Regions from separate parts of the Zhihengliuella flava genome, predicted to be linked through region 1. Evidence: predicted binding sites of a transcription regulator. Region 1 holds the regulator's gene; each other region holds the start of a gene.
The links. Region 1 encodes HrcA, which represses chaperone genes, less so after heat shock. Its sites were predicted from a motif close to TTNGCACTCGNNNNNNNCGAGTGCNAA; they were not measured.
Positions count from the first base shown of each region.

Region 1 (6,748 bases):
ACCAGATGCCGGACGAGAACGACTCCCGCCGGGCCGGCGGTTCCTGCGCGAAGCACATGCTGGCCCAAGAGGACCGGCCGAGCACCGGCACGCGTGAGCTGCTCTAGCTCAGCCGGCGAAATACCGCCCTCGGGGCCGACCACTAGCCCCAGCTCCGTCAGGTCTGGTTGATCTGCCATCAGGTCGGTGACCGCCTCGGCGAGCGGCTGAGTCGCGGCCTCGTGCAGGACCAGCACCGCACGCGCGGCGTCAGCGGCAATCCACGCGCTCAGTTCCGTCGTCGTCACCGCAGCGTCGACGTCCGGCTCATAGGCGCGGCGGGACTGCTTGACTGCTGCGCGCACCGTTGCGGCCCACTTCGAGCGGCCCTTCTGGGCCTTATCCCCGGACCAACGAACCACGCAACGCTCCGCTTGCCAGGGCACCACACGACTGACGCCCAGCTCCACCGCTGCCTCGACGGCCTGCGTGTCTCGATCCCCCTTAGCCAGAGCCTGAATCAGCGTCACCCGCCGGGCGGGGCGAGGTTCGTCCATGACCTGCTCCACCCGCGCCTCGAGGTGGCGCTTGGAGACCGTCTCGACAGTCGTCACCAATCGGCGACCTCTGCCATCCATCAGGTCAATTCTTTCGCCCGCCCGCACCCGCTTAACCGTGACCGCATGATGGCCTTCGTCGCCAGACAGCGCGACGACGTCGCCGACCGCCGCATGATCCGCGACGGCCGGCTCAATGACGAAGGCCTGGTTGCTCATCAGCCGCGGTGACCGAACTTGTCCCGCAGCCGCGTGAAGACGTTCCCGCGATCGGCGAGGCGCCCCTCGGCATGCTCTTCACCGCGCAATTCGGCGAGTTGCTCAACCAACGCGCGCTGCTCATCGGTCAGCTTCGTCGGGGTCTCCACTTGGAAGTGGACCACAAGGTCACCGCGGCCTGAGCCGCGCAGTCGTGGCACGCCCAGCTCTCGGAGCCGCACCTTGGTGCCGGACTGCGTTCCGGGGTCAACCGTGATGTCCTGCTCACCGTCGAACGTCTCAAACTTGAGGTCCGTGCCGAGCACGGCGGCGGTCATGGGAATGGGCATGGTCGCGTGGAGGTCGTTGCCGTCACGTTCGAAGATCTTGTGGCGGCGTACCTCGATTTCGACATACAGATCGCCGTTAGGCCCGCCGCCCAAGCCGGCCTCACCCTGCCCGCCGAGGTGGATGCGCGTGCCGGAGGCCACGCCGGCCGGGATCTTGAGCTGCTTGGTCACACGTTCGCGGACTCGCCCTTGACCATTGCACTCGTGGCACGGATTCGGAATGGTGTTGCCAAAGCCGCGGCAAATGTGGCACGTCTCGAGGCTCATCATGGTGCCCAGCATGGATCGCACCGGCCGCTGGACTTGGCCGCGGCCCTGGCAGTTGGTGCACGTTTCAGGTTGCGTGCCCGGCTGGCAGCACGACCCCTCACAGGCCTTGCAGGTGACGGCCGTTTCGATGTCCAGCGGGTGCACGACACCCTGCACCGCGTCCTTGAGGTCGATCGTGGCCGTAATCAGCGCGTCCCGGCCCGGTTGGGTTCGGGAGACAGGACCCTGCTGTGCGCCGCCGCCGAAGAATTGCTCGAAGATGTCTCCGAAGCCCCCAAAACCACCGCCGCCGAAGCCGCCGCCGGCCGGAGCACCGTTCTCGTCGCCAGTGGCATCGTAGTTCTGCCGCTTTTGCGGGTCGGACAGAACTTCATAGGCCCGGCTGACCTCTTTGAACTTGTCGGCGACGTCCTCGCCCGGATTCACGTCCGGGTGAAGCTTCCGGGCCATCTTACGGTAGGCCTTCTTGATCTCCTCGGCGGAGGCGTCTTGGGCCACGCCGAGGACGTCATAGTAATTGCTCACGGTGTTCGCAAGGTCCTTTCGAACTGGTCTGAAGGATGCGACGCGGGTTCTCGCGCGCCGAACAGGTCTAGGTGGAAAGTATGCGGGAGAGGTATCGAGCGATAGCTCGCACTGCGGCCATCGAAGAACTGTAGTCCATGCGGGTCGGTCCCAGCACGCCGACCTTGGCGGCTTGGTCCGGGCCGTAGGCCGTGGCCACGAGCGAGGTCTCCTCGAATCCGTCGTAAAAGTTCTCGCGGCCGATCCGCACAGCGATTCCGCGACGGTCGAGTTCTAGCTCCGAGAGGAGCCGCAGCAGGACCACTTGCTCCTCAAGGGCTTCCAGAACCGGGGTGATGGTCAGGGAAAAATCTCTGTTGGAGCGGGCGAGGTTGGCAGTGCCGGCCATGACGATCCTGTCCGTCACCCGGTGATCCGAGAGGGCAGCTAGTGCCGTTCCCACCCGGGTACCCGCATCGTGCAGGTGGTGGGGCAGGGTCTCGACGACGGCGGCACAAAGCCGAGCGATCTCCTCGAGCCGAGCGTTCGCGAGACCGCGCAGCAGCGCGTTCTTCACTAGGTGGAGGTCATCTTCGCTGAGTTCGGGATCGAGTTGGGCCACGCGCTGATCAACGTGCCCATTGGAGGCAATCAGGACCACCAGGGTCCGTCCACCGCCCAGGCCGACCAGCTCGATGTGGCGCACCACACTGCGACTAAACTGCGGCACCTGCAACACGGCCACTTGGTTGGTCAGCTGAGCTAGTAACCGAACCGTGCGTTCCATGACCTCGTCAACATCGCTGGCCCCATCAATGAGCGCCTGGATGGCACGTCGCTCCGCCGCAGACAAGGGCCGAACGTCCTCAATCCGGTCGACGAAACGGCGATAGCCCTGCTCGGTCGGGATTCGCCCCGAGGAGGTGTGCGGGGCCACGATCAGCCCTTCCTCTTCAAGCTGGGCCATGTCATTGCGGATCGTTGCAGCCGAGACGCCTAGCTGATGGCGGTCCAGCAACATCTTGGACCCCACCGGCTCTCGCGAATGTACGAAGTCCTCGACGATGGCTCGCAAGACTTCGAGGCGGCGTGCTTCCGACATCGTTCCCTCCGTCCCCGCTCACTTAGCACTCGACACGTTCAAGTGCTAAGTCTAATACGTTGGACCCGTTGTTAGCATGGTCAGCATCTCACTGCTGGCGAACAGACGCCGCACCGGTGTCCGTTGGCCCCTCGGGCCGCGAGACCTCAGTCCCCCGCGAGGGGCTGTCCGCCGCCCTGTCACCCCGGAAGGATGCGCGTGTTCGACTACTCGTGGGGCGCTCAAGAGCTCACGAAACCGAAGCCACAGCAGCTCACTCAAGTGCCCGTCGAACGTGGGATGGTCCTCGAGGACGCTGAGTCGGGTTGGGTCGGCGCCGTCGTTGGCCTCGAGAAGGCTGGGGGAATGATGGTGATGGCCCTCGAAGATCGCCGCGGGCGCACCAAGTCATTCCCCGTCGGGTTTGGGTTTCTCCTGGACGGACAACCGGTCGAGATCGTCCCGCCCCGTCCCGCCGCCTCGACCGCAGCCCAGAGACGCACAGCCTCTGGATCGGTTCGGGTAGAGAGTGCCCGCGCACGCACCGCACGAGCCAGCCGCATCTGGGTCGAGGGCAAGCACGACGCCGAACTCGTTGAGAAGGTCTGGGGTGACGACCTCCGCGTAGAAGGCATCGTCGTCGAGCCCCTGCACGGGGTCGACGACCTCGCGGGGATGATCAGCGACTTTGCGCCAGGACCCGGGCGGCGGCTCGGCATTCTGGTCGATCACCTGGTGGAAGGCTCGAAGGAATCGCGCATCGCCGCCGAGGCCCTCCGGGTTCCTGGCGCCTCCTCCCACGTCCTCATCGTCGGCCACCCCTACGTCGACGTCTGGCAAGCCATCAAGCCCAGTACCCTCGGAATCACCACGTGGCCCACCGTGCCGCGCGGCACAGATTGGAAGACCGGGATCCTACGTGGGCTTGGATGGCCCCATGAGTCGGCGGCCGACGTAGCGCTGGGCTGGAAGCGATTGCTGGGTTCCGTCAACTCGTACGCAGACCTCGAGCCGTCGCTCCTCGGCCGCGTGGAAGAGGTCATCGATTTCTTGACCGCCCCGCGCGAGTGATGTGCCTCTCACATCCTCTGCTGCACACTTCGAGCCATTCGCAGCGTTAGAGTTGACCCTGTCGAGCGGACTCGCGCTCCTGCGAGCCGTCGTCGTCAAGACATCGTGAAGGAGTACAGGTGAACGAACAGAGGCCTGGTTCCCCCGGGGATTCCCATGCTGGCCCGTCGGGCGCCCAATTCGAGGGTTCCTCATCCGCGGCAGCGCCGCTGACCCCAAGCCAAGACCGGCAGTGGGCAACGATGGCCCACTTTGGTGCGATCCTCGGTTGTGTTCCCGCAGCGGTCATCTACTACGTCTATCGCGAGCGCGGCGCCTTCACGGCTCAGGAATCCAAGGAAGCCCTGAATTTCACATTGCCTCTCACCATCGCCGCGGTGGTGTTCAATATTTTGACCTTGATCCCTGTCGTCGGCGGCTTCTTCGCCCTGCTCGCGGTGGCCACGTGGGTTTTCGTCTCAGTCTCTGGTGTCGTCGCCGGCCTCGAGGCCAATCGGGGGCGCCCGTACCGCTACCGCTTCAACCTGCGCCTGATTCAGTAGCCAAGCCATCTCAGGCAGAAAACTGGGCTGCGGTTCTAGAAACCCAGCACTTGACGAACGACGGCGTCGGCCAACAGACGTCCCCGCAGGGTCAGCTGCAACACCCCGCTAAGGGCCTGACGCCCGTCAATGAGCCCGTCCGCAATCAGGGCTCCGACACGCGGTCGCGCTGCATCCGGGAGCACGTCGAGTGGCAGTCCCTCACGCAGGCGAGTACCGAGCATGACGCGTTCGAGCAGGCGCGCCTCTGCATCTGGTTGCTCGCGACCCGCGGCCGGAGATTCTCCAGCAGCGACACGCTGTTGGTACGCGGCAGGGTGCTTGACGTTCCACCAGCGCACTCCGCCAACGTGCGAGTGGGCACCGGGCCCGACGCCCCACCAGTCGGCGTCGCGCCAATACGCCAAGTTGTGCCGGCATTCTGCTTCCGCCTGCAGCGCCCAATTCGATACCTCGTACCACCGGTAACCGGCGCTCGAGAGCATCTCTTCGGCCAATTCATACTTATCCGCGTGGTCGTCGTCATCGACGTCGGGCACCTCGCCGCGGCGGATCTGTGCGGCGAGCTTGGTCCCCTCTTCAATGATGAGGGCATACGCCGAGACATGGTCCGGAGCGTAAGAGATGGCCTCGCTCAGGCTGGTGCGCCAGTCCTCGAGGCTCTCGCCCGGCGTGCCGTAAATGAGGTCCACGCTCACGCTCAGTCCAGCCTCACGCGCCCACTGCACGGCTAAGGGGACTCGTGACGGCCGATGCGTCCGGTCCAATACACGCAGCACGTGCGGCACCGCAGACTGCATGCCCAAGGACACGCGCGTAAACCCACCCGCTGCGAGGGTTCTAAACGTCTGCGGCGTCACAGATTCCGGGTTCGCCTCAGTCGTAATTTCAGCATCCTCAGCCAGCCCCCAGGACTGCCGAATGGTCTCGAGGATGCTGACAAGGTCCTCCGCGGGCAGCAACGTCGGCGTACCGCCGCCAAAAAACACCGTGCCGGCGGGACGAGGGACCACACCAGAGCGCTCGAGGGCGGCCGCGCCGAACCGCACTTCCGCCGAGGCCGCCCCAGCGTACGTTGCTTGAGAGGCCCCCGAACCAAGTTCAGTGGCGGTATACGTGTTGAAGTCGCAGTAGCCACACCGCACCGCACAAAAGGGAATGTGGACGTAGACAGAGAAGTCACGCTCAGCCGATCCGGTCGCCGCACTTTCAGGCAACAGTCCGTCAGCAGGGGCGGGATCGCCCAGCGGAAGGGGTCCGGGCATGCCTACTTCTTCTTGTCGTCGCCGCCCGTGCTGGACAGCGCCGCGATAAAGGCCTCTTGCGGCACCTCGACGCGGCCGACCGTCTTCATCCGCTTCTTGCCTTCCTTCTGCTTCTCGATCAGCTTGCGCTTGCGGCTGATGTCACCGCCGTAGCACTTCGCCAGCACGTCCTTGCGGATGGCCCGAATGTTCTCGCGGGCGATGATGCGCGAACCGATGGCGGCCTGAATCGGCACCTCGAACTGTTGCCGAGGAATCAGTTCTCGAAGCTTTTGCGTCATCATCACGCCGTAGGAGTAGGCCTTATCCTTATGCGTAATCGCGCTAAATGCATCCACTTGGTCGCCTTGGAGGAGCACGTCAACCTTAACCAAGTCAGCGACCTGCTCGCCATCAGCTTTCCAGTCCAGCGAAGCGTAGCCGCGTGTGCGAGATTTCAGCTGGTCGAAAAAGTCGAAGACAATCTCGGCCAGCGGAAGGCGGTAGCGCATTTCCACGCGATCTTCGGATAGATAATCCATTCCTCCCATTTGACCGCGCCGATTTTGACACAGTTCCATAATGGCTCCCACATATTCGCTGGGCGCCAAAATGGTCGCAGAGACCATGGGTTCCCGGACCTCAAGAATCTTGCCCTCCGGGAACTCACTCGGGTTCGTCACCTGGACGATCTGCTTGTCTTCGGTCATCACCTCGTAGATCACGTTGGGTGCCGTAGAGATCAAATCCAAGCCAAACTCACGTTCGAGGCGCTCACGAATAATCTCGAGATGCAGGAGCCCGAGGAAGCCCACACGGAACCCAAAGCCCAACGCCACAGAAGTCTCCGGCTCATACACGAGGGCGGCGTCGTTCAACTGCAGTTTGTCGAGGGCGTCGCGCAAGGTCGGATAATCAGACCCATCGATGGGATAGAGGCCCGAAAACACCA
Region 1 covers NZ_JADOTZ010000001.1:110,308-117,055, reverse strand. Annotated here, with positions in the region: gene IW252_RS00635 (16S rRNA (uracil(1498)-N(3))-methyltransferase) at 1-755, opposite strand, end outside; gene dnaJ (molecular chaperone DnaJ) at 755-1,879, opposite strand; gene hrcA (heat-inducible transcriptional repressor HrcA) at 1,947-2,960, opposite strand; gene IW252_RS00620 (DUF3097 domain-containing protein) at 3,159-4,010, shown strand; gene IW252_RS00615 (DUF4870 domain-containing protein) at 4,130-4,552, shown strand; gene hemW (radical SAM family heme chaperone HemW) at 4,588-5,817, opposite strand; gene lepA (translation elongation factor 4) at 5,820-6,748, opposite strand, start outside.

Region 2 (6,748 bases), 2.3 Mb from region 1:
GCTCTGCAGGTCATCGAACCCGACCACGGAGACATCATCCGGCACGCACAGGCCGCGCTCCCAAAAGGCGCGGAGCAGGCCGATCGCCAGATAATCGTTGGCGGCGAAGACGGCGCTAGGCCCGCGACCGTCCGCAATCCGCGCGGCGATCGTGCAACCGACCTCGTACCCGCGGGCCGCGGACCAGTCCCCCGCAGGGACCACGTCCCCGTCCACGCCGGCGGCCCGGAGCGTGAGGCGCCAGCCCACCTCGCGTTCGGTCGCGTCGAACCAGCCCGGCGGACCACTGACGTGATCAATCCGGCGATGGCCCAGATCAATCAGGTGCTCTGTGGCGCGCTGGGCGCCCAGCCGCTGATCGACATGGACGTAGCGCACCGGCGCCGGCGATTCGAGGTGGGCCGGCGTACCGATGACGACCACGGGCACGCGCCACTCGGCCTCGGTGATGACCTGCGTGACGTCGTTCAGCGGTGCCACCACGACGACGCCGTCGACCCCCTGATCCATCAGGTGGTCGAGCGCGAGCGCGGCCGAGCGCGAGTCATAGCCATCGAGCGAGCTGACGGACACAAAATAACCGGCGGACCGTGCGGCGACCTCGATGGCCAGGACCGTGGATTGCGGCCCAAAGTACGCGCCACCGACCGAGAGAATACCAATGGTGGAGGAACGGGCCGTCGCCAAGGCGCGGGCCGCGCGGTTGCGCCGATACCCGAGGTCATCGATGGCGGCAAGGACCCTGTCACGGGTCTCGGGGCGCACGTTGGGGTGGTCGTTCAGGACGCGGGAGACGGTTTGGTGCGAGACGCCGGCGCGTGCCGCAACGTCAGCCATGGAGGGCGGGCGGTCCATCACGTCAACCTCCGGCGGCGATGGTGGGCGTCATTGCTCATGGCTACGGATACTACAACGCCCCGCCAGCGCAGGGTGCGCAAGCGGGGCGTTGTCGTGGGGGCGCGAAGAGGAGTTAGTCCTCTTCCTCCTCCGGCTTCTCAGCCACCAAGGTTTCGGTGGTGAGCACCAGTGCCGCGATGGACGCGGCGTTCTGCAGCGCCGAGCGCGTGACCTTGACGGGGTCAATCACACCCGCTGCCAGCAGGTCCTCGTACTCGCCAGTCTTGGCGTTGAAGCCATGGTTCGGATCCAGATCCGCCACGCGGGCTGCCACGACGTAGCCGTCGAAGCCAGCGTTCTCGGCGATCCAGCGCACCGGCTGCACCAGCGCACGGCGGACGATGCCGACGCCCGCTGCTGCGTCACCGGTCAACGCGGTGACGGACTCGTCGGTGTCCAGCACGGACAGCGCATTGACCAGAGCGGTGCCACCGCCGGCCACGATGCCGTCCTCGAGCGCCGCGCGGGTCGAGGACACGGCATCCTCGATACGGTGCTTGCGCTCCTTGAGCTCCACCTCGGTGGCGGCGCCCACGCGAATCACTCCGATGCCGCCGGAGAGCTTGGCGAGGCGCTCCTGCAGCTTCTCGCGGTCCCAATCCGAGTCGGTGCGGGAGATCTCGGCCTTGATCTGGTCGACGCGGCCCTGCACATCGGCGTCGTCCCCGGCGCCATCCACAATCGTGGTGGCGTCCTTGGTGACGGTGACACGGCGAGCCGTGCCGAGCACCTCGAGGCCGACCTGGTCCAGCTTCAAGCCGAGGTCTGGGGAGACCACCTGGGCGCCGGTGAGGATCGCGATGTCCTGCATCATGGCCTTGCGGCGATCGCCGAAGCCCGGGGCCTTGATCGCCACGGCGTTCAGCGTGCCGCGCAGCTTGTTGACCACCAGCGTGGACAGGGCTTCGCCCTCCACGTCTTCAGCAATGATCAACAGCGGCTTCTTGGACTCGAGCACCTTCTCCAGCACCGGCAGGAAGTCCTGCACGGTGGAGATCTTGCCCGAGTTGATCAGAACGTAAGCGTCCTCGAGGACGGCTTCCTGGCGCTCCGGGTCCGTGACCATGTGCGGGGACAGGTAGCCCTTGTCGAACTGCATGCCCTCGGTGATCGCCAGCTCAGTCTGCGTGGTGTTGGACTCTTCGATGGTGATGACACCGTCGGTGCCCACCTTCTCGAAGGCCTGCGCCAGCAGCTCGCCCACTTCGTCGTTCTGGGCGGAGATGGCGGCCACGTTGGCCACGTCCTGACCCTCAACGGCGCGCGCGTTCTCGGACAAACGAGCGGACACCGCGGCAACTGCCGTCTCGATGCCACGCTTGACGTCGCCCGGAGCCGCACCAGCGGCCACGTTGCGCAGGCCTTCCTTGACGAGGGCCTGTGCCAGCACGGTGGCGGTGGTGGTGCCGTCGCCGGCGATGTCATTCGTCTTGGTCGCCACTTCCTTGGCGAGCTGAGCACCGAGGTTCTCGTAGGAGTCCTCGAGCTCGATCTCGCGGGCGATCGTGACGCCATCGTTGGTGATGGTCGGTGCGCCAAATTCCTTGGCGAGGACCACGTTGCGGCCGCGCGGGCCGAGCGTGACCTTGACGGTATCGGCCAGCTTGTCGATGCCGGCTTCAAGCGCCTTGCGAGCTTCGTCGTTGAACGATAGCTGCTTTGCCATACTGTTCACTCCTTTAGAGCGGCTTCAGGCCCCGGCCAATCCAGCCGGGACCTCAAGACGTAGAAGACTTACTTCTCGACGACAGCCAGGACGTCGCGGGCGGACAGCACGAGGTACTCTGCGCCACCGACCTTGACCTCGGTTCCGCCGTACTTGGAGTAGATGACGACGTCGCCTTCGTTGACGTCGACCGGAACGCGGTTGCCCTTGTCATCGAAGCGGCCCGGGCCCACGGCCACGACCTTGCCCTCCTGGGGCTTTTCCTTAGCGGTGTCCGGGATGACCAGACCGGAAGCGGTGGTCTGCTCAGCTTCCAGCTGCTGAACAACGATGCGATCCTCGAGAGGCTTGATGGAGACCGACATGCGGCTCTCTCCTTTGCGTGAGTTACCAATGGTTACTGGGGCCAAAAGGGATGTAACCAACCGTCGTCGCGGTGCCAGTTGGTAGTTCCTCAGGCTTTAGCACCCGACCGTGCCGAGTGCTAATCACACTTTATGGAACCGCTGGCACTCATGCAAGGGGACTGCTAATTTTCGGATGCGGGGCGCGCGATGGTCGCCGCCCCAATCTCCTGCAGCAGCACGTCCCAGACCTGAGCTGACGGGACCGGAGACAACTCGGTTCCGCCATTCTCCAAGGCGCCTACCGCGTAGTGTCCGGCACTTCCCGCGTTCAACCAGCTGCGCTTGAATTCGGTCCCTTCGATCTCGAAGTTCCAGGCAAACCACGGCTGCTCAAAGAGTCGACGTGAAGCCGCATCGGCTTCGGGAGGGGAGGAAAGCAACCCATCGCAGCCGCGCATGAATTCCCCGGCAGCAAGCCCGGTCACGTTGCCGGCAACGCTCCACGCCGGTCCGACTCCAGCCCAGGCCGCGATCAATCCGGGAATCGCTTCGGTCTGTATGAGGTCGAGCCGCCCGTATCCTTCGCGCGTACGCTCGCCTGCCCCAGCGCCATGCACCAGTTCCGAGGCGGGAGCCCCCGCCAGAACGAACGCCCGACCGGCACCCGCAAAGATGCGCAGCTGAGTGTTCACGCCACCATGCCGACCATCGACGGAAATAGCGAACTCCGGTTGGCGCAGGGTGTCAAACATCATTTCAAGGGTCGGCTCAAAACGACCTTCGGTATCCATGAGACCGGCCGCAGAGAGCTGCCCGACGGCGTTGCGATGGCTGAGCAGGTCGAAGCGCCCCAGCCGGTGCCTGCTGCGCTGCTGCAATAAAAATTCACTGGTCTCCTCATCCACGAGGGGGCCCTCCGAAGCGAACACCTGCACGGCGGGAAGCTTGGAGAGGTCCTCAACCGGGTGACCAGCCAGCTCTGTCAGCCAAGCGTCGTACGTCGGCTCGCGCACACCCGTTCGCGGATCAGCATCCGCAGGCCCGGGACCATGCGGCCCTCCTTGCCGGTCCCATGCGAGGGTCCCCAGCATGAAGGCGTTACCTTCGAACACCTCGTAAGCCAGCCGAATGGGCGACGTCGTCGTCACCTCCAAGGCGTACCCGCCGCGCACCACAAGGAACCGCTCGACGACGAGGCTCATCCCACCGCCCGCGTAGGTAAAGCGCTGCCGCCGAGCTTCACTCCCATCAACGTCCACTTCGTCGTGCGAAATAAAGTGACACTCGTTGAAGAGGGCTCGTGACGTCGCCAGCGAGTAGGCGGACAGCGCGGCGAGGGAACTGGCGTAGCTCGTTTCCCGGAAAACGACGTTGGGGCGAAATTCGAGGCCGGGCACCTCTGGGTGGGCAAAGGCTGCCGTGGCGCCACGCGCCTCGACCGCTACCCACGCCTCGGGAAGGGCAACGTGCAGGGCGCCGAAATCTCGACGCGACCACCCTGTGGGAAGTTCATTCTGAACGCTCATCATGCTCCTCCTTGGATCGAGGCGGCTGTTGCGCACGTGGAACGCCCAAACGGCCGTGCAATTTTCCACCCGGGCGCAAGTCTCGGCTGAGCGGGTCATCGCCCCGCCGAATCTCGTCGGCCATCTCTTCGATCCATTTAGGCAGCAAAAATTTTGGCAGCCAGAACATGCCAACTATTCCCGTGAGGAGGCTGGTGACGAAGACGGCGAAGAGCACGAGCACCACCAGTCCGAGCAACGGGTTTCCCCTCGTGGCGACATCCATCAGGACGGAGAGGACCAGCAAACTAGCGAAGGCGATGCCCAGATACAGTCCTGCAAGCCCTGGCCAACCGGGGAAGAATGATTTCAAAGCCAGCCATGCAACATACTTGTTTCGATAAGCGAGGATTCCGGAGGCGATCAGCACGACACTCATCACTCCGAGAATGGTTATCTGGATCCAGTCATCCACTAGCGCTTGTCCTCCTCGAGCCTGCTCCAACGCTCATCAGAAAATAGAACTCCACGTATCCGACACGAAATCACCGACATCTTCGGCCACATCCCCGATGCCGTCGGCGATATCTGTCACGGTATCCGCTGCCCAGTCCTTCACCCCCGTGGCGTCCAGCACATAGGAGAGACCAATACCGATGCCGAAGCCGACCACCGTGCCCAGTGGGCCGCCGATCGCAGTGCCGATCGCTGCGCCTGTCATGCCGGCCGCAATGTCCAGGCCGACCTTCGTCGTACCCTTCAACGTCGCCTCGTAGAGCGCCCGATTATGGATCTGCTCGCTCGTCCAGTCCGGGTGTTCTTGGAGCAGCTCTTCCTTCGCGTCGGCGTATTCATCGGCATAGGTCATGCCAGCAGTGATCAGCGTCATCACCGGCCCAGCACCCTTGGCGAACTTCGTCCACCCCTTGCTGTCGATGAAATCGTCGACGGTACTCGCCAGCTTCTGATCCGCACGCCACCAAGATGGCCGGTTTCCTGGTGTGATCGGCCGCCACCGCTCGGGGAATCGCTCAACGAGATCCCGGTACGCCTGTGAGCGCTTGTAGAGGAACTCGTTGACCTCGGGCTTGAGGTTGAGCAACTGCCGCTGCGTCCACGTCATCGCCGTGACTGTCTCGGTGGTCAGGGTCCGCACTTGGGCCTGAACCAATGTCACAGTCGCGATGTAGCGACCGTTCGGCGTCACGATGGTTCGAGTGGGCACCTGTATCGCGGTGAGTTTCCACTGCTGGAATGTTGTCTTCACCACCGTGATACGCGTGAACTCAACATCCTTGAACTGCGTCAGAGTCAGGCCAGCGCCGAGCAGCCCAGAAGCGATGCCTCCTTCCTTGGAGGTAATCGCTTCAACAAAACCGGGCGATGTAACGTCGACCTCGTTGATGTCCTTGGCACACCGATCCGCCGCCGCGATCAAGTCTTCGCCAAGAGCATCAATTTTTCCTTGGATCTCACGCTCGGACCCGTACCCCGACGTCGGATTCTCCGTCGATTCGTCTCCAGAGTTCTCGTTGCTGTTGAAGGTCGAAACTCGCCCTAGGAGGGTTGTGCGTCGCTCCTTGAGGTCCTCGACCGTGTCGCAAAACGTCTCCAGATGACCGCAAATGCGCTCACTGGCAACGCTCACCGCGGCCCCGTGGGCCAGCGGAAGGGTCATCGCCTGAACGACCTTGTCACGGCCCTCACCTTCGCGGTACTGGTCGGCGACGGGCGCCCATGCGGTTGCGCAATCACCGACGGCTTCATGCACGTTCCCGCCTCTGGTCTTCACAGTCGACGCATTCGAACGCAACGTGGCCTGGTCCGGCCAGTCTTGGAGACATTCAGTATTAAGGCTCAAGGCTTACACCGACTTCCCGTCATCAATCTCCAAGTCAGGTACCGCGTTAATGGCCGTCGTCGCGTCGTCCATCATTTCCTGATCCCCGTTGTGGTACGCCCTGACCACATCGCCTAGCGCCGTCGTCGCGTTGGTAATCCGCGTCTCTGCGGCTTCTGTCTGGATCGCCAGCAACCCGTTCCATGCCTCGGTCAGCGCCGAAGCCACCTGCGGCATTTTGCAGGAGGTCACGCACTCGTCCACCTCATCGGAGAGGTCCTTGCGCTTCGTCGCGATGTGGTCATGCTCCGTCTCGACATTGGTCTTGATCTCTCCCAAGGCACCCGGGGAGATGTCATAGTCGTCCAACGCCACGGCCAATACCACCTTTCGCAGTTTCGTCCACCCGCTAGAGATTACAAACTCCGGTTGAGACGCGCCATGGGGAGAACTCCCCAAGTTCGGACCGATACTGTGGAACCCATGGCCACCA
Region 2 covers NZ_JADOTZ010000001.1:2,450,846-2,457,593, reverse strand. Annotated here, with positions in the region: gene IW252_RS11315 (LacI family DNA-binding transcriptional regulator) at 1-855, opposite strand, end outside; gene groL (chaperonin GroEL) at 971-2,563, opposite strand; gene groES (co-chaperone GroES) at 2,632-2,928, opposite strand; gene IW252_RS11300 (hypothetical protein) at 3,093-4,436, opposite strand; gene IW252_RS11295 (hypothetical protein) at 4,420-4,890, opposite strand; gene IW252_RS11290 (hypothetical protein) at 4,927-6,186, opposite strand; gene IW252_RS11285 (DUF6507 family protein) at 6,280-6,630, opposite strand; gene IW252_RS11280 (THUMP-like domain-containing protein) at 6,739-6,748, shown strand, end outside.
Region 2: groES (co-chaperone GroES) is a predicted target of HrcA. The motif match lies at 3,025-3,051, and genes of this name have one in related genera.

Region 3 (6,748 bases), 2.1 Mb from region 1:
CCCGCGCCGAGGACCCGAGACGGCGCCGACCACACCGCTTCACCCCGCCACTCCCGAGCTTCCGATGGACCCGCCGTCCTCATCGATCCGGCTGCGGTTGGGCAAGCCCGCACGGCCTTCCTCGTGGGCGCCGTCTCCCGGGGCCAAGAAGGTCTTTTCTAGGATGATGATGGCCGAGCACCCGCCCACGCAGGCGTTCTCGATCGTCGATCGTCTGGTGGGTAGCCCCTATGCGAACCCCACCATTCAGGTGGGGATGCAGGAATCGGACGCACGGGAGACGCTCGAGTTCACCTTGGACTTGGCCGAGACGATGTTCCGCTTCGGTGGTGGTGCGCTGGAGGCGGAGACCAGCATCATCGCCGTGACGGCCTCCTTTGGCCTGCGCGACGTCGACGTCGACATCACCAACCAGTCCATTCACATCAACTACGCCGGTGCCGACCAAACACCCATCAGCTTGCTGCGCGTCGTCCGCTCCTGGACCAGCAACTACGCGGGCCTCGCGCTCGTCCACCAGCTGGTGACCGACATCGTGGCCGGCGACGTCTCCCGGCGCGAAGCAGTGGAGCGGCTCGCGGAGATCAACCGCAGGCCGAAGCCGTTCCCGCGGTGGGTCGCGGACATGTGCGGCGGCGTCTTCGCGGGCGCGTTTGTGATGTTCATTGGCGGCTCGTGGCTGGGAGCCCTGATCGCGATCGTCTCGTGGATGGGCGTGACCCAGGTCCTGAAACTCTCCGCTCAGTGGCGGATTCCCGAGTTCTTCGCCACCATGTTTTCGGCCGTGCTCATTACCACTGTTGCGCTCGTGCTCTGGAGATTCCACGTGCCCATCGAGCCGGGGATCGTGATCGCCGGCGGCATCATGCTGCTCTTGCCGAGCGCCCGCTTCGTGGCCAGCGCCCAGGATGCCATCAACGGATTCCCCGTCACCGCCATCGGCCGCCTGCTGCCGGCCATGATGATCTTTGCCGCGATCATTACAGGCATCATGACGGGCATCGTCATCGGTGAGTATTCCGGGATCGGCACCATCGACGTGACCCAGATCAGCCAGATCGATTACCCGTGGTGGGTCCTCGCCGCCACCGTGGCCGTGGCGATCACGGCTGGCTCTGTGTTTGAACAGACCTCGGTGAAATTGCTCTTGCCCACGACGGGCGTGGCCCTGCTCGGGTTCGCCACGATGCTGGGCGTTGAGAATGCTGGCGTCGGCGCCCGCTTGGCCCCGGCCCTAGCCGCCGTTGTGATTGGCGCGGCGGGACGACTCGTCGCCCTGCGCCTCGAGGCGCCGCAGATGGTGGTGGCCGTGCCCGCCATGATGTTCTTGCTGCCTGGGCTCATGATCTTCCGGGCCATGTACGGGATCACGGTGGATGAAGTGGACATGTCCTACGGGCTGGCGCAAGTGTTCAACGCGCTGGGCATCATCTTGGCGATCGCCGGCGGTATCGTCTTGGGTGACACGATCGCCCGCCCGCTGACCAAGGGATGGAACACGCACGAGCGCCGCCGCATCCGGCGCCGTTAGGCCCCCGGTCCGGAGCGCGCGCCGCGGTCCTAGAAGAGCGGCTGCGTGCCCGGCGCGGCCTCGGCGGCCGGCAGCTCCCAGCGAATTTCCCGCGCGCCGTGCTGGCGCAGAAAGGCGTTGGCTCGGCTAAAGGGGCGAGACCCAAAGAAGCCGCGCCGCGCCGACAGGGGAGAGGGGTGCGCCGAGGCGATGACCGCCGTCGTTCCCGCCTCCTCGCCGGCGGCCAGCAAGGGGCGCAACTGCTGCGCGTCGCGGCCCCACAGGATCGCGACCAGCGGAGTGCCCGCCGCCGCGCTGTGCTGGGCCAAGGCCGTGATCGCCGCGTCGGTGACGGCCTCCCAGCCCAGTCCGCGGTGCGAGCCGGCCGAGCCCGCGGCCACGGTGAGGACTCGGTTCAGCAGCATGACGCCTTGATCTGCCCAGGGGGTGAGGTCCCCGGTGGCCGGGGGCGGCGCGCCGACGTCGTCGTGTAATTCGCTAAAGATGTTGGCGAGCGAACGCGGGACGGGGCGCACGTGGGCGTCTGCTGCGAAGGCGAACCCGATGGCATGTCCCGGCGTGGGGTAGGGATCCTGGCCGACGATCAGGACACGGACCGACTCCACGGGGAGGGAGAAGGCGCGCAACACGTGCTGCGCGGCAGGCAGTACCTCTTCTCCCTGCTCCCGGCGGCGGGCGACGGCGTGGCGGACGGACTCGAGGTCAGTGGCGGCCGGCGCGAGGGCGGCCGCCCAGTCGGCGGGCAAATCCATGCCCACCATTATGTGGCACGGCGAAGCCGCTCCCGTAGCGGCCAAGCCCCTAAACTGGAGTGTCCGGTCGAGACGAGGGAGAGCATGACGCACGGCGAACTGAGTGAGGTGGAGCGGCAGATGCTGGCGCTCGAAAAGCTTCACTTTAAGTACGCGGGCGCCAAAGAGCAGCAGATTCGCGCTCGCTTCGACTGGGCGCCGACGCACTACTACCAGCGGCTCAACGTGTTAATCGACACTGAGGCCGCGCTGGCCCATGACCCCATGCTGGTCCGCCGGTTGCGTAGACTACGAACGACGCGCCGCCGCGTCGCCGCCCGGCCGGACGACGCCGTGGCCGAGGCCCACCACCCGAGTGCTGCCGCCGACTCATCGAAGGAAGGTCATGAGTAAGTATCCGAGCGACGAGTTCGACCGTGTCCCCGAGTACACCGATCGCCAAGGCGTGCATCGGCTCGGCGCCGGCATGGTTCCCGCCCGTCGCGGCGGGCTGTGGCCCCTGTTGATGTTCGGCGTTGCCGCCCTGATCATCGGTGTGGTGGCGTTCTTTGTGCTGCGCCCCGTGATCGCTGGCGACGACGTCGGAGCGCAGCCCTCGGCGTCCGCTTCGACCTCCGCGAGCGAGTCCGCGAGCGCTGACCCCACGGACTCTGCCTCCGGCGAGGCGACGGATCCTGCGCAGAGTTCGGACAGCGCCGCGGCCAGCGGGTCCCCGGTGCCGGAAACGAGCGAGTCCGCCGATGCGTCTGAGAGCGCTGACGCGGAGGAGTCCGGCGTACTGGACCGTAACTTGCCCGTCGGTGTCTACAACGGGGCCGGGGTATCCGGCCTGGCCAGCGAAAATGCCGCCATCCTGCAAAATGCCGGTTACACGCAGGTCACCTCCGCAAACTGGACGCAGAGCGTCGAGCCAAGCGTGGTGTACTACACCAACGACTGGGCCGCCACGACGGCCCGGGACGTGGCCGACGAGCTTGGCATCTCAACGATCTATCAGACGCCGAACATCCCCACGGAGATTTCTGTGGTGCTGGGGAGCGCAGGCCAGTAGTCACTCATGGCCGCCAGTGGAGGCGTGAGAACTGAGGGCTATCCGCTGCGGCGCCCAGTTGGTAATGTTTTATTACCAACTGGGCGGAATGAGGAGTACATGAGCAGCAAGACCAACTGGGCCGGCAACCTCACCTACGCGGCTCGGCGCATCGTCCGGCCAGAAAGCCGAGCCGAACTCGCGGAGATTCTCTCGGGTGATGAGCCGCTGCGCGTCGTCGGCAGCCGCCACTCCTTCAACACGATCTCCGATACCCCGGGAACGTTGATTGCCACCGACGGGCTCCCGGCGGAGATCGAGGTCGACGCCGCCGCGGGTGTGGTCCGCGTTGGCGGGGGAGTGCGCTACGGTGACCTGGCGCGCGAGCTCGTCGCGCAGGGATATGCGCTGCCGAACCTGGCGTCCCTTCCCCACATCTCCGTCGCCGGGGCGATTGCCACCGGCACCCACGGCTCCGGTGATCGGCTCGGAGCGCTGACCACGTCGGTGCGTGCCTTGACGATCCTGACGCCGACCGGGCAGGAACGGCATTTCGCTCGGGACGATCCGGATTTTGGCGGCGCCGTGGTGCATTTGGGTGCCTTGGGCGTCGTCGTCCAAGTGGAACTAGAGATCGAGCCAGCCTACGACGTCGTCCAGTGCGTCTACGACGGCTTGGACCTGCAGGTGGTGGCCGACCGGCTCGATGAGATCACCGCGAGTGCCACGAGCGTGAGCATCTTTTCTGACTGGGGCTCGGGCCGTGCGGGGCAAATTTGGACGAAGCACCGCGCCGACGCGGGCGAGTCCCCGGCGGGTGAGCTGCTGCCTCGGTTGGGGGCTGTGCTGGCTGACGGCCCGCGACACCCCGTGCCCGGGGGAGACGCTCGGGCCAGTACGGAGCAAGGCGGGATTGCCGGCTCGTGGGCGGACCGCCTGCCGCATTTCCGGCTCGAATTCACCCCATCCAACGGGGCTGAGCTGCAATCCGAATACTTCGTGGACCGCTCCGATGCTCCGGCGGCCATTGCCGCATTGCGCTCCTTGGGCGAGCAGATCGCACCGCTGCTGCAGATCAGTGAAATCCGCACCGTGCGCGGCGATGATTTGTGGCTGAGCCCCGCGGTGGGCCGGGATACTGTGGCGTTCCACTTCACGTGGGTGCCCGATCAGCCGGCCGTGGAGGCACTGCTGCGCCAGATGGAGGCCGTGTTGCCGGCGTCGACGCGCCCGCACTGGGGGAAACTCTGGCAGTACGAACCCGCCCGCGTGACCGAGCTGTTCGAGCGCTGGGACGATTTTGCCGCACTGCGCGCGGAGTGCGATCCCGAGCGGAAGCTGGTCAACGACTTCCTGGCGCGCTTGGGCCTATAAGAGCCCGCGCTGGGATCACGCGGCGAACCTCCCCGGCCGTGAGCGAACGCACTTGCACTCTCCCGGTGAGAGTGCCAATAATTGGATTAGCACTCAGGCGGCTCGACTGCCAGCGGGTGATCCGCTGGTTCGGGGTCGGAGTGCGCCGTGGAATGACGTAGCGAGGGTGCTCGCGGAGGCGTTGCCGAATGACGCCGCCGAACAGAGGCCCGTCCGTCGCGGGCGTTGCGTTCAATCCACTTCCATCGCTTGAATGTCCCGAAAGGACCACACGCCACCATGGCCAAGATGATTGCATTTGACGAGGAAGCTCGCCGCGGCCTCGAGCGCGGCCTCAACACGCTGGCCGACGCCGTGAAGGTGACGCTGGGCCCGCGCGGCCGCAACGTCGTCCTGGAGAAGAAGTGGGGCGCGCCGACCATCACCAACGATGGCGTCTCGATTGCCAAGGAGATCGAGCTCGACGACCCGTACGAGAAGATCGGCGCAGAGCTGGTCAAGGAAGTTGCCAAGAAGACGGACGACGTCGCTGGCGACGGCACCACCACCGCCACCGTTCTGGCCCAGTCCCTGGTGAAGGAAGGCCTGCGCAACGTTGCCGCTGGCGCCGACCCGCTCTCCCTGAAGCGCGGTATTGAGAAGGCCGTTGCCGCCGTCACCGAGGAACTGCTCGCCTCCGCCAACGAGATCGAGACCAAGGAGCAGATCGCTGCTACCGCCTCCATCTCCGCCGGCGACACCCAGATCGGTTCCCTCATCGCTGAGGCACTCGACAAGGTGGGCAAGGAAGGCGTCATCACGGTCGAGGAGTCCAACACCTTCGGCCTGGACCTCGAGCTGACCGAGGGCATGCGCTTCGACAAGGGCTACATCTCCGCCTACTTCGTCTCCGACGCCGAGCGTCAGGAGACCGTGCTGGAGGATCCGTACATCCTCATCGTCAACTCGAAGATCTCCAACATCAAGGACATGGTCCAGATTCTGGAGAAGGTCATGCAGTCGGGCAAGCCGCTCATGATCATCGCCGAGGACGTGGAGGGCGAGGCCCTGGCCACGCTGGTGCTCAACAAGATTCAGGGCCGTTTCAAGTCCGTCGCCGTCAAGGCTCCGGGCTTCGGCGACCGCCGCAAGGCCATGCTGGCCGACATCGCGATCCTCACGGGTGGCCAGGTCATTTCCGAGGAGGTCGGACTCTCCCTCGAGACCGCCGGCCTGGAGATGCTGGGTCAGGCCCGCAAGGTGGTTATCACCAAGGACGAGACCACCATCGTTGAAGGTGCCGGCTCCGCCGAGGAGATCGCTGGCCGCGTGAACCAGATCCGCGCCGAGATCGCCAACACCGACTCCGACTACGACCGCGAGAAGCTGCAGGAGCGCCTCGCCAAGCTGGCTGGCGGCGTGGCCGTCATCAAGGCCGGCGCGGCTACCGAGGTTGAGCTCAAGGAGCGCAAGCACCGCATCGAGGACGCCGTGCGCAACGCCAAGGCTGCCGTCGAAGAGGGCATCGTCGCCGGCGGCGGCGTGGCGCTGCTGCAGGCTGGTGAGCGCGCCTTCGGCAAGCTGGAGCTGAACGGCGACGAGGCCACAGGTGCCAACATCGTCAAGGTGGCCATCGAGGGCCCGCTGAAGCAGATTGCCTTCAACGCTGGCCTCGAGCCGGGCGTCGTGGCCGACAAGGTCAAGGGCCTCGAGGCCGGCTACGGCCTCAACGCTGCGACTGGCGAGTACGAGGACCTGCTGGCCGCGGGCGTCAACGACCCGGTGAAGGTGACTCGCTCCGCGCTGCAGAACGCCGCGTCGATCGCTGGTCTCTTCCTCACCACCGAGGCCGTGGTGGCCGACAAGCCGGAGAAGAACGCTCCGGCCGGTGGCGACGAGATGGCAGGCATGGGCGGCATGGGTGGCATGGGCGGCTTCTAAGCCCCCTGGCCCAACTCACGTTGAGTCCGTGCAGGGCCGCGACACCTTCGGGTGTCGCGGCCCTGCCGCATTTAAGGCGCCGCTGGTCGCAGCTGAGACAACTCGCGCCATAGGTTCTCCCGGGCCGCAGTATCCCACAGT
Region 3 covers NZ_JADOTZ010000001.1:2,191,280-2,198,027, forward strand. Annotated here, with positions in the region: gene IW252_RS13735 (threonine/serine exporter family protein) at 1-1,531, shown strand, start outside; gene IW252_RS10105 (uracil-DNA glycosylase) at 1,561-2,283, opposite strand; gene IW252_RS10110 (DUF3263 domain-containing protein) at 2,368-2,676, shown strand; gene IW252_RS10115 (LytR C-terminal domain-containing protein) at 2,669-3,334, shown strand; gene IW252_RS10120 (FAD-binding protein) at 3,434-4,687, shown strand; gene groL (chaperonin GroEL) at 4,967-6,607, shown strand; gene IW252_RS10130 (DUF4031 domain-containing protein) at 6,679-6,748, opposite strand, start outside.
Region 3: groL (chaperonin GroEL) is a predicted target of HrcA. The motif match lies at 4,774-4,800, and genes of this name have one in related genera.